DNA from 2 places in the Bacillus sp. CIS52 genome. Region 2 is predicted to be linked to the other one. Evidence: riboswitches for the same ligand, from Rfam matches in the RefSeq annotation. Region 2 holds a riboswitch; the other holds the start of a gene.

Region 1 (5,582 bases), on a different contig from region 2:
TTTTCCTTTCGATACATTCAACATGGCTTGGGAGAATTCCTTTTATCTGAGTAGAAAGCGCCGCAAAATAAAAAGCCGCACCCCACATTACCAATGCCGAGCAGCCGGCCTCCTGTATACGCCGTTTCGTTTGATAAAAGGTCACGTCACAATGGCCCCGAGCGCTTCTGCGAATGTAACGGCATGCGCCGGAGAGATTCGGCATCCTTTCAGCTTCTCAAGTGAGACATGCAGGTGATCAAATGTGCACGTGCTGATATCCATGTTAAAAAGGGACGTGCCGATGAAGTTTGCGCCGTTCAGATCACATGCCTCAAGATCTGTGTGTTCAAGCGCGGCATCATTCCACTCGCTTTCTGTAAGAGTGCACGTGTCGAACCGGACATGCTTCATATTGGAATAGCTGAAGGAGCTGTAATTTGCGAGGCAGTCTTCAAACTGTACGTTGCGCATGGCGGAATCGGCCAGATTCAAGCCGAGAAGTTTTGAATGCTGAAAGACCGTTCTATGGATGATGCTTCCGCTGAAATCTGCGTTTGAAACATCACATTTTTCAAACAAGACATCCGTACATTCCATATGTCTGAAAGAGACATCTGTAAAAACGGTATTTCTGAAAATGACTTTTTCGGCGCGCAGGCCGTGCAGTTTGCCGCTTATGATGCCGTTTTCAATGACCGCTTCTTTGATCTGATCGTCTTGAAGCGCTTCAGCGAAAGAAAGCACCGGCAGCTCTTTCGGGATTTTCGGTTTTTGGATCGTATTCATCTCATACTCCCTTTTCATAAAAAATAGCTGATCAGCAGTTGACAGATATCGTTTCATACCCGGTGTCCTTGCCGAATTGCATGTTGCTTCATGAACAAAGGGTAATAAAAAAGCGGGGAGGCGTCAATACGGAAGCTGATGAAAAAGCCCTCAGAGGGTGCTTCTCTGGGGGCTTTTTCTGTTTCAGGAGAGTTCTTTATACATGATCACATGGGGGCCGATGCCGGGTATGTCAAAGGGGCCGCCGGTGCTTTGCCAGCCGAGCTTTTCGTAATATCCCTTTACGTGACATCTGGCGTTGCACCAGACAAGCGCCGCCATGCCGCGCGGTACGCCGTGTCTTCTGCTGTGATAAAAAGCCGCCTGTCACATCAGGCGGCCTCTTGATTATCAATGTAAATATACATCGGCCCGCTTTTCATCCTTTTGCTTAATATAAGCAGCGAGCTCTGACGTCAAATCAGAACGGAGAAACGGGGTGATTAAATAAATTCCGTTGAACAGTTCACACGCCGTGTCAAGAAGCGACTTGGCGATGGCGAGGCCCTCGGCTTTCTGCTTCCGTTTGTCTTCGCCGGCGAGCGCCATTTTTTCGCGGATGCTGTCAGACAGCTTAATGCCCGGGATTTCATGATGAATGAACTCTGCATTGCGGCTGCTCGTTAACGGCATGATTCCGATATACACCGGTGTTTTGAGATGTTTTGTTTCATGATGAATGTCAATGAGCTGCTGCTCTGAGTAGACAGGCTGAGACACGAAGTAGTCAGCGCCGCACTCGATTTTTTTCTCCAGCCGTTTTACGGCCTTATCCAAATGACGGACATTCGGGTTAAATGCCCCCGCTACGGAAAAGTTTGTTTTCTTGCCGAGCGGTTTCCCCGATAAAGAAATGCCCTCGTTGAATTGTTTAATCAGCCTGATCAAGTCAAAGGACGTTAAATCATAGACGGAGGTAGCCCCCGGAAAGTCGCCGATTTTTGAAGGGTCGCCGGTGATAGCTAAAATGTCGGTAAGCCCGAGCGTATCCAGTCCCATTAAATGTGACTGAAGGCCGATGATGTTGCGGTCTCTGCATGTAATATGGACGAGAGAACGGATATCAAGGCGCTCTTTCAGCAATGAACCGCAGGCGGCATTGCTGATTCTCGGTGTCGCCAATGAATTGTCGGCGAGCGTCAGCGCTTCTATGCCGGTTTCCTTTAATTCAGCCGCCGCTTGCAGAAATTTGTCAAAATTCAATTTTTTCGGCGGGTCAAGCTCTACGATAATTGACCGTTTTTGCGCGGCGATTTCGTTTAAACTCGGCTCGGTCCGTTCATCCCGGACGGAGATGACTTCTTCTTCCCGTCTGATTTTCACTTCTTTATCAGTGACCGGTGAAAGTCCGCGCACCGCTTCAGCCATGGCTCTGATATGGTTGGGCGTCGTGCCGCAGCAGCCGCCGATTATGCGAGCGCCCTGAGTGCGGAATTGTACGGCGCTTTCCCGGAAATAGGCATCGTCCGTATCATAAACAAGCCGGCCTTCTTCTAAGGACGGAAGGCTGCTGTTCGGATAGACCGATAAATAAGCGTCACGGAAAATCGGCACTTCGGTGAGCGCTTCAATCATGTGGTACGGGCCGAGCCGGCAATTGATTCCCGTTATATCAGCGCCGAGATCGGCAATTGACCTGAGAGCTTCCCGAAGCGGCGTTCCGTCCTGAAGCACGCCCTGTTCGTGCATGGATACGTTCAGCATGATCGGAAGTTCCGTTTCTTTTCTGGCGATCTTCAGCACTTCGCGCGCCTCTTCTAAATCATAGTATGTTTCCAAAAGCAGGCCGTCCGGCTCTTCGTGCAGCAATAAATAAAGCTGCTCCCGAAAGCTGCGTTTAATCTCTTCAAGGCTGTAGGCGTTTTTGTTAAAGGTGCGGATGCCGCCCATCGTTCCCAATACATAAGCGCCGTCTGAGGAAGCGCGCGCGATTCTGACCGCCTCCTGATTGATTTTTTTCGTTTCATCCTCAAGGCCGTATCTGGAGAGCTTAATAAAATTCGCGCCGTACGTGTTCGTCTGGATGATATCTGCACCGGCTTCCACGTATGCCTTATGTATCCGCTTGATCTCATCGGGCTTAGATACATTCAGTTCCTCAAAACATCTGTCAATGCCGTAGGAGTAGAGGAGAGTGCCCATCGCGCCGTCTCCGATTAAAATCCGTTCTTCTAAGTCTTGTAATAGTCCCATTGTTTGCCTCCTTCATCACATTCAGCAAGGAAAAAAGAGAAATAAAAAAAGTCTTCTTAAGAAGAAGACTTTGTAATCATTTGTCTCTCTTCTTATCTTCCAAGCTGTTTTTAGCTTGCTGGATTTAGCACCTTGGTCATGGTTTGGGTAAACCACTACACCGGTTGCTGAAGCGTCGTCGGGCCAGTCCCTCGGCTTCTCTTGATAAGAACGTTCATGTAATTGTCATGGGTTTCCAAAACTTAACTGTGAAAATCCCTTTCTCCAAATTTACCGAAAATAGAGACAATAATCAATAGGAATCACATAATTTATCTGAAATTAATAAATTGAACGTCAATCGGCAGGTCTGCTCCGCGGACGGCTGCAATAATCTGCTGCAGATCATCTTTATTTTTTCCGGTGACGCGCACTTGGTCGTCCTGAATCTGCGACTTAACCTTCAAGCCGGAGTTTTTAATCACCGCGTTGATTTTTTTTGCGTTGTCTTTATCAATGCCCTGTACAAGCTTCGCGCGCTGGCGCACCGTGCCTCCCGATGCATTTTCGATTTTGCCGTATTCAATGTTTTTCGTCGGCACATCCCGTTTAATCAGCTTGCCGCTCAGCACATCCTTGAGCTGATTCAATTTAAACTCATCATCAGAAATCAGAACGAGTTCTTCCTTTTCTAAAGTCACATCGCTTTTAGATCCTTTAAAGTCATAGCGCGTGCCGATTTCTTTCAGCGTCATCTGAATCGCATTCTGCACTTCAGGAAATTCAACTTTGGATACAATATCAAAAGAACTTTCTTTTGCCATGAGAAAACCTCCTATAACATTTCACTTATGTGTTGATTATAGTAGAATAAAGAGAAATGTCCAACAGCACAAAGCATGAATTTGTGCGAATTGGAAAAAATGAGAAAAACATCAGCCTCTGACGGGCGAAGCAGGAAGGACGATAACATGAAACCAGGGCAGCAGCTCACGCTTAGTATAGATCACCAGACCGATTTCGGTTATTTTTTAACGGACGGCGAGGATACGGTTCTTTTACATAACAGTGAAATCACGGAGGATATCGAAGACAGAGATGAAGTGGACGTATTTATTTACGTCGACCATCAGGAAAGACTCGCGGCGACAATGAAAAAGCCGCTCATCAGCTTTTATGATTACGGATGGGTGGAAGTGACGGACGCAGTGGAAGATATGGGCGTATTCGTCGACGTCGGTCTGTCGAAAGACGCGCTCGTCGCAACGGAGCATCTTCCTCCGTACAAATCCGTCTGGCCGCAAAAAGGCGACAGACTGTATTGCATGCTGAAGGTGACAAGCCGCGGACGCATGTTTGCCAAGCCGGCGCCTGAGGATATCATCAGTGAATTATTTACGGATGCAGAGGAAGACGTCATGAATAAAGACTTGACAGGCACGGTGTACAGACTGATCGCATCTGGCTCTTTTCTGATTACAGATGAAGGCATCCGCGCATTTATTCACCCTTCAGAAAGAAAGGAAGAGCCGAGACTCGGCAGCCGCGTGACAGGGCGTGTCATCGAGGTGAAGGAAGACGGCTCCGTCAACATGTCGCTGCTGCCGAGAAAGCAGGACGCGCTTTCGGTTGACGCAGAAGAGATTCTGACCTATCTGAGATCAAGAAACGGCGCAATGCCTTACGGAGACAAAAGCCATCCTGACGATATCCGCGAACGGTTTCATTTAAGCAAAGCCGCCTTTAAGCGGGCGCTCGGGCACCTGATGAAAAACGGCAAAGTGTATCAGGAAAACGGCTGGACATACGAAAAACAATAAATGTTCTGCAAAAACATCGGTGAACAAAAACCGATGTTTTTTATTTCCTCAAAACGCTATATCCTGTATTTATTTATCAGGTCCGCCGGTTTACTATGTAACTGGCGCACTTATGGCCGTACAGAAAAAACAGCCCTCTTTTTCCAAGGTAAGAGGGCTGTTTTGCATTTACAGATGGTCCGGTTTTTTTGAATTCTGTTTTTTTCCCGCCTGCCGGTTTTTTTCGGCAAGCCGGTTCTTTTTTTGATTTAAGGCGTTATTATCCAGCGGTTTTTTGTCATCATCTTTCATGCGGCAAAGCCTCCCTTCTTTACGATAGGATGCCCGCCGGCATTGGAAATTATGGCTTCAGGAAAAAAATCGCGAGCGTTCCCGGCCCGGAATGGGCGCCGATGGCGGAACCGATTGAATGAAGAATGATCTCTTTCGGACCGAACGCATCTTCAATCATCTCTTTCATGCGAAGCGCCGTCTCTTCATTGTCGGCATAGCTGATTCCGACCGTTTGATCCGGCCAATCGCCGCCTTCTTCCTTCATCATTTCTAAAATCCGTTTAAACAGTTTCTTCTGTCCGCGCAATTTTTCGAGCGGCACGAGTCTGCCGTCAGCCACATGCAGGATCGGTTTGATGTTCAAAAGCCCGCCGACAAAAGCGGACGTTTTTGAAATCCTGCCGCCCCGCGCGAGATAAGCGACATCATCGACCGTAAATATATGTTTCATCCGTGCGCAAAAGCTCTTTACAGACGTTTCGATTTCTTGTATTGTATTCCCGTTAACAC
Region 2 (6,009 bases):
TTTCAGGCTGAAGAACCTCATCCGGAACGCCCGGAACGTGAACGGGGCTGTGCAGGCCGAAAATGCTGTCTGCCGTCATATCTGTCTGATCAAGCGTGCCGTCAATTGCGGCTTTTACCATCGCTCTTGTATACGAAAGTTTCATCCGCTCTCCGACTCCGTACCCTCCGCCGGTCCAGCCTGTGTTGACCAGGAAGACTTGAGCGCCGTGCTCGTCGATTTTATGCCCGAGCATTTCGGCATAGACGTGAGCCGGAAGCGGCAGGAAAGGTGAACCGAAACACGTGGAGAAAGTCGTTTGCGGAGATGTCACGCCGCGCTCGGTTCCCGCGAGTTTGCTTGTGTACCCGCTTAAGAAATGATACATTGCCTGTTCCTTCGTCAGTTTGCTGATCGGAGGGAGCACCCCGAACGCGTCCGCCGTTAAAAAGACGATCGCCTGCGGATGGCCGGCAATGCTCGGCTGCACGATATTGCCGATCATCTCAATCGGATACGCGGCTCTTGTGTTTTCCGTGTAGAAGGAATTGTCGTAATCCGCCTCACCCGTTTTTTCATCAAGCACAACATTCTCAAGAACAGAGCCGAAGCGGATCGCACGAAAAATCTGCGGTTCTTTTTCTTCGCTCAGATTGATACATTTAGCATAACATCCGCCTTCAATGTTAAACACGCCGGAGTCTGACCAGCCGTGCTCGTCATCGCCGATCAGTTTCCGGTCCTCATCGGCCGAAAGCGTCGTTTTCCCCGTGCCGGAAAGACCGAAGAACAAGGCGACATCACCTTTTTCACCGACGTTGGCTGAGCAGTGCATCGGCAGAATATCTTGCTGCGGAAGAAGGAAGTTCATAATGGAGAAAATTGATTTTTTCATTTCTCCGGCGTATTCGGTACCGCCGATTAAAATGACGCGCTTTTCGAAAGATACAATGATAAATGTTTCCGAATGCGTGCCGTCCGTCTCCGGATCCGCTTTAAAATGCGGAGCTGAGAGAATGGTAAAGGGCTGTGCTTCCGAATCCCTTTCAGCCGTCTCCGGTCTGATAAACAGCTGGCGCGCGAACAGGTTGTGCCATGCAAATTCATTTACGACTGTAATCGGCAGTCTGTATTTTTCATCTGCGCCTGCGAATCCTTCAAAAACAAACAGTTCATCTCTCTGTTTTAAGTAGCTGACGACTTTGGCGTACAGCTTTTCAAACGCCTCTTCAGAAATGGGCTGGTTCACTGCGCCCCAATCAATTTGATTTTCTGTGCTTTTTTCACGAACGATAAATTTATCTTTAGGTGATCGCCCCGTATATGCACCGGTAGTGGCGCGTACGGCGCCCGTAGATGTCAGTGTGCCTTCATTTCGGGTGATCACTTTTTCGGTAAGTTTTGGCGCCGATAAATTATGATGCACATTTGGACTTGCGAGTAATGCTTGAAGATCTGCAGTTAAATCAACTAATTTCATAAAACCCTTCCTTTGCCGGTTTATTTGTATTTCGCTGAATGTGGAATTAGTATAACACATATATAAAAATAGTCTATACTGTTTATTATTATTTGTTTGTGTTTTTCCATTGCTTCCTGAAATAAAGGCGCGTAATCGCTTTAATTCATATTGACACTTTCCGCCCTTTTACGATAAGATATTTCATTGAGCGGATACTCTTATCCCGAGCTGGCGGAGGGACAGGCCCGATGAAGCCCAGCAACCGGTTTCTCTGTAAAAAAGCAGGTGAATACACTGTGGGAAACCAAGGTGCTAACCTGATGCAAGGTTTAATATTTCCTTGAGCGATAAGAGTGAAAGGCACACAGACCAAACCCTTTCCTCGAGTGGAAAAGGTTTTTTTATTTCATAAAATATGCCAATTAACATTCTCTGATATAGTATGACATTGTATTAAGAGGGAGCGAGTTCCGTATCATATGAGAAGGTCTTTAAAAAGATCTTTTTTCAGGAGGAAAAGTGAATGAGTAAAAACCGTCGACTATTTACATCTGAATCTGTTACTGAGGGTCATCCGGATAAAATCTGTGACCAAATTTCTGACAGCATCTTAGATGAGATTTTAAAAAAAGACCCGAACGCGCGCGTAGCCTGTGAAACATCTGTAACGACAGGCCTTGTGCTGGTAAGCGGAGAGATTACAACTTCAACATACGTTGACATTCCGAAAACAGTCCGTGAAACGATTAAAGAAATCGGCTACACACGGGCAAAATACGGATTTGATGCGGAGACTTGCGCTGTTTTAACATCAATTGATGAACAGTCTGCGGATATCGCGATGGGTGTCGATCAGGCTCTTGAAGCGCGTGAAGGCACAATGAGCGATGCTGAAATCGAAGCTATCGGAGCGGGTGACCAAGGTCTGATGTTCGGTTATGCGTGTAACGAAACGAAAGAGCTTATGCCGCTTCCGATCTCTTTGGCGCATAAATTGGCCCGCCGTTTGAGCGAAGTCCGCAAAGAAGACATTCTTCCGTACCTTCGCCCTGACGGAAAAACGCAAGTTACCGTTGAATATGATGAGAACAACAAGCCGGTCCGCATCGATGCGATCGTCATCTCAACTCAGCACCATCCGGAAATTACGCTTGAGCAGATTCAGCGCAATCTGAAAGAGCATGTCATTAACCCTGTCGTGCCTGAGGAACTGATTGATGACGAAACAAAATACTTCATCAACCCTACGGGACGTTTCGTAATCGGCGGTCCTCAAGGCGATGCGGGACTTACCGGCCGTAAAATCATCGTTGACACATACGGCGGATATGCACGCCACGGCGGCGGTGCATTCTCCGGTAAAGATGCGACGAAAGTAGACCGTTCAGCGGCTTACGCTGCGAGATACGTAGCAAAAAACATCGTGGCTGCAGGACTTGCTGATTCTTGTGAAGTGCAGCTTGCATACGCAATCGGCGTGGCACAGCCTGTATCTATTTCCATCAATACATTTGATACAGGAAAAGCTTCTGAAGAGAAACTGATCGAAGTCGTACGGAATAACTTCGACCTGAGACCTGCCGGCATTATTAAAATGCTTGATTTGCGCCGTCCGATCTATAAACAGACTGCCGCTTACGGCCACTTCGGACGTCACGATGTGGATCTTCCTTGGGAGCGTACTGACAAGGCGGATGCGCTTCGCAAAGAAGCACTAGGAGAATAATTTTATAGCCGCTTATTTAAGCGGCTTTCCCTTTTTGCAGATGCTGCCATGCTTATTTTTTACATAGCGTGAAACCAATGGCGTAACAAAGCGTCTATAAAAAGGGGGTTCAATTAGAAAATTACACTTATGGAGGCTATACTATGTGTGGATTTGTCGGTGTTTTTAATAAGCATCCATTAACTCAAACCGCAGATCAAGAAGAGCTAATCAAACAAATGAACCAAATGATCGTTCACCGCGGTCCTGACAGCGATGGGTATTATCATGATGAGCACGTCGGATTCGGCTTCAGACGGCTCAGTATTATTGACGTAGAAAACGGCGGACAGCCTTTATCATATGAAGATGAGAAATATTGGATCATTTTTAACGGCGAAATCTATAACTACATTGAATTGAGAGAAGAGCTTGAAGCGAAAGGCTACACTTTCAATACAGATTCCGATACAGAGGTGCTCCTTGCGACATACCGTCATTATAAAGAAGAAGCTGCTTCAAAGCTTCGCGGAATGTTTGCGTTTTTAATCTGGAACAAAACTGACCGTGTCATGTACGGCGCGAGAGACCCGTTCGGCATTAAACCGCTGTATTACACAACCATCGGGGACAAAGTGTATTTTGCATCTGAAAGAAAAAGTTTAATGGCCGCTCAAAACGGTATTGATCTCGATAAAGCTTCTTTACAGCAATATATGTCTTTCCAATTCGTCCCTGAACCGAGCACGCTTGACGCTGAAGTGAAAAAAGTCGAGCCGGGCAGCCAGTTTACGATCCGCCCGGAAGGCGAAATCGCGTTTAAAACGTATTTCAAAGCGAACTTTAAGCCTGTTCAGTCCGATGAAGATAAATTGGTGAAAGAAGTCAGAGACGCAATCTTTGACTCTGTCAAAGTCCACATGAGAAGTGACGTTCCTGTCGGTTCGTTTCTATCCGGCGGCATCGACTCTTCTTTTATCGTCTCAGTTGCGAAAGAATTTCACCCGAACCTTAAAACATTTTCTGTCGGCTTTGAACAGCAGGGCTTCAGTGAGGTTGACGTAGCGAAGGAAACAGCTGCCGCGCTCGGGATTGAAAATATCAGCAAAGTCATTTCTCCTGAGGAGTATATGAACGAGCTTCCGAAAATCGTCTGGCACTTTGATGACCCGCTTGCAGATCCGGCGGCGATTCCTTTGTATTTTGTCGCGAAAGAAGCGAAAAAGCATGTAACGGTTGCATTATCCGGGGAAGGCGCGGACGAGCTGTTCGGCGGGTACAATATTTACCGCGAACCGCTGTCGCTTAAACCGTTTGAACGCATTCCGTCCGGTCTGAAAAAAATGCTTCTTCATGTGGCGTCCGTCATGCCGGAAGGAATGAGAGGAAAAAGCCTCTTAGTCCGCGGCTGCACACCGCTTGAGGACCGTTATATCGGGAATGCGAAGATTTTTGAAGAGCCTGTGAAAAAACAGCTGCTCAAACATTACAACCCAGAGCTTTCATACCGTGATGTTACGAAGCCGTACTTTACGGAAAGCCGTTCATACAGCGATATTAATAAAATGCAGTATGTTGACATTCACACTTGGATGCGCGGCGATATCCTGTTAAAGGCTGACAAAATGACGATGGCCAATTCATTGGAGCTGCGCGTGCCGTTCCTTGATAAAGTCGTGTTTGACGTGGCATCTAAAATTCCGGATGAACTGAAAACGAAAAACGGCACGACGAAATACCTTCTGCGTAAAGCTGCTGAAGGAGTTGTGCCTGATCATGTGCTGAACCGCAAAAAACTCGGTTTCCCTGTGCCGATCCGCCACTGGCTGAAAAATGAAATGAACGAATGGGTGCGCAACATCATTCGTGAAAGTGAAACAGACGCTTATATTGAAAAGGATTATGTCCTTCAGCTTCTGGAAGATCATTGCGCAGACAGAGCGGACAACAGCCGCAAAATCTGGACCGTGCTGATCTTCATGATCTGGCACAGCATCAATGTCGAAAAAAGACTGGTGCCGGAAGAACTGAATCATCAGCCGAAAGAAGTCATTTTCGTTTAATCCAAAAGGCTTTCGATGTTATCGAAAGCCTTTTTTCTATTGTTTTATGTAAACCGTTTATTCCGCTATGTTTTCAGTAAAGTATTACGCAATATTCAGAAAAAGGTTATAATAGGACTAATCGGGCAGATTCCGGAAAGTGCTTTCTGGCTATTTCGTCTCGGTTTGTTACTTTTCTGTCAAAATCAGGGGGGAGAGTTATGCAAAACAAAGGAAAAACGCTTCACCGCGGTTTGGAAGAGAGGCATATCTCGCTTATGTCTTTGGGCGCCGCGATAGGGGTCGGACTGTTTCTCGGGTCAGCTTCTGCCATAAAGCTTGCAGGACCGGGGATTTTAGCCGCTTACGCCTGCAGCGGGCTGGTTATGTTTTTTATTATGCGGGCATTAGGGGAAATGGCGATTCAAAAGCCTGTTGCCGGCTCATTCAGCCGCTATGCCAGAGATTATCTCGGACCGCTGGCCGGTTTTTTAACAGGGTGGAATTATTGGTTTTTATGGGTCGTGACCTGTATGGCGGAAATCACCGCGGTCGGCATTTATATGGGCTACTGGTTCCCTGACGTGCCGTCATGGATCTGGGCGCTTTGTGCACTCGTCATTATGACAGCTGTCAACTTTCTGGCGGTCAAAGCGTATGGTGAACTTGAGTTCTGGTTTGCGCTCATTAAAGTCTTGGCGATTCTGTCAATGATTGCGATCGGTCTGGTGATGATCATATTCGGTCTCGGAAACGGAGGCGTCGCGCTTGGAATCAGCAATTTATGGAGCAACGGCGGCTTTTTCCCGAATGGGATTAAA

What was found. A riboswitch is a leader RNA that binds a small molecule or an ion and turns the genes downstream of it on or off. The one in region 2 is predicted to bind S-adenosylmethionine.
Region 1: linked by a shared signal. The riboswitch ahead of ACH32G_RS03800 (bifunctional homocysteine S-methyltransferase/methylenetetrahydrofolate reductase) and the one ahead of metK (methionine adenosyltransferase) in region 2 are both predicted to bind S-adenosylmethionine.

Annotation. Positions count from the first base shown of each region.
Region 1 is NZ_JBIUFR010000001.1:835,646-841,227, reverse strand. Features, by position in the region: gene ACH32G_RS03810 (pentapeptide repeat-containing protein) at 142-768, opposite strand; partial or broken gene ACH32G_RS03805 (GNAT family N-acetyltransferase) at 952-1,080, opposite strand; gene ACH32G_RS03800 (bifunctional homocysteine S-methyltransferase/methylenetetrahydrofolate reductase) at 1,159-3,000, opposite strand; SAM riboswitch class I at 3,090-3,211, opposite strand; gene ACH32G_RS03795 (YajQ family cyclic di-GMP-binding protein) at 3,312-3,803, opposite strand; gene ACH32G_RS03790 (CvfB family protein) at 3,903-4,799, shown strand; gene ACH32G_RS03785 (DUF3941 domain-containing protein) at 4,968-5,090, opposite strand; gene ACH32G_RS03780 (DegV family protein) at 5,140-5,582, opposite strand, start outside.
Region 2 is NZ_JBIUFR010000002.1:22,489-28,497, forward strand. Features, by position in the region: gene pckA (phosphoenolpyruvate carboxykinase (ATP)) at 1-1,459, opposite strand, end outside; SAM riboswitch class I at 1,657-1,795, shown strand; gene metK (methionine adenosyltransferase) at 1,965-3,167, shown strand; gene asnB (asparagine synthase (glutamine-hydrolyzing)) at 3,311-5,209, shown strand; gene alaP (alanine permease AlaP) at 5,410-6,009, shown strand, end outside.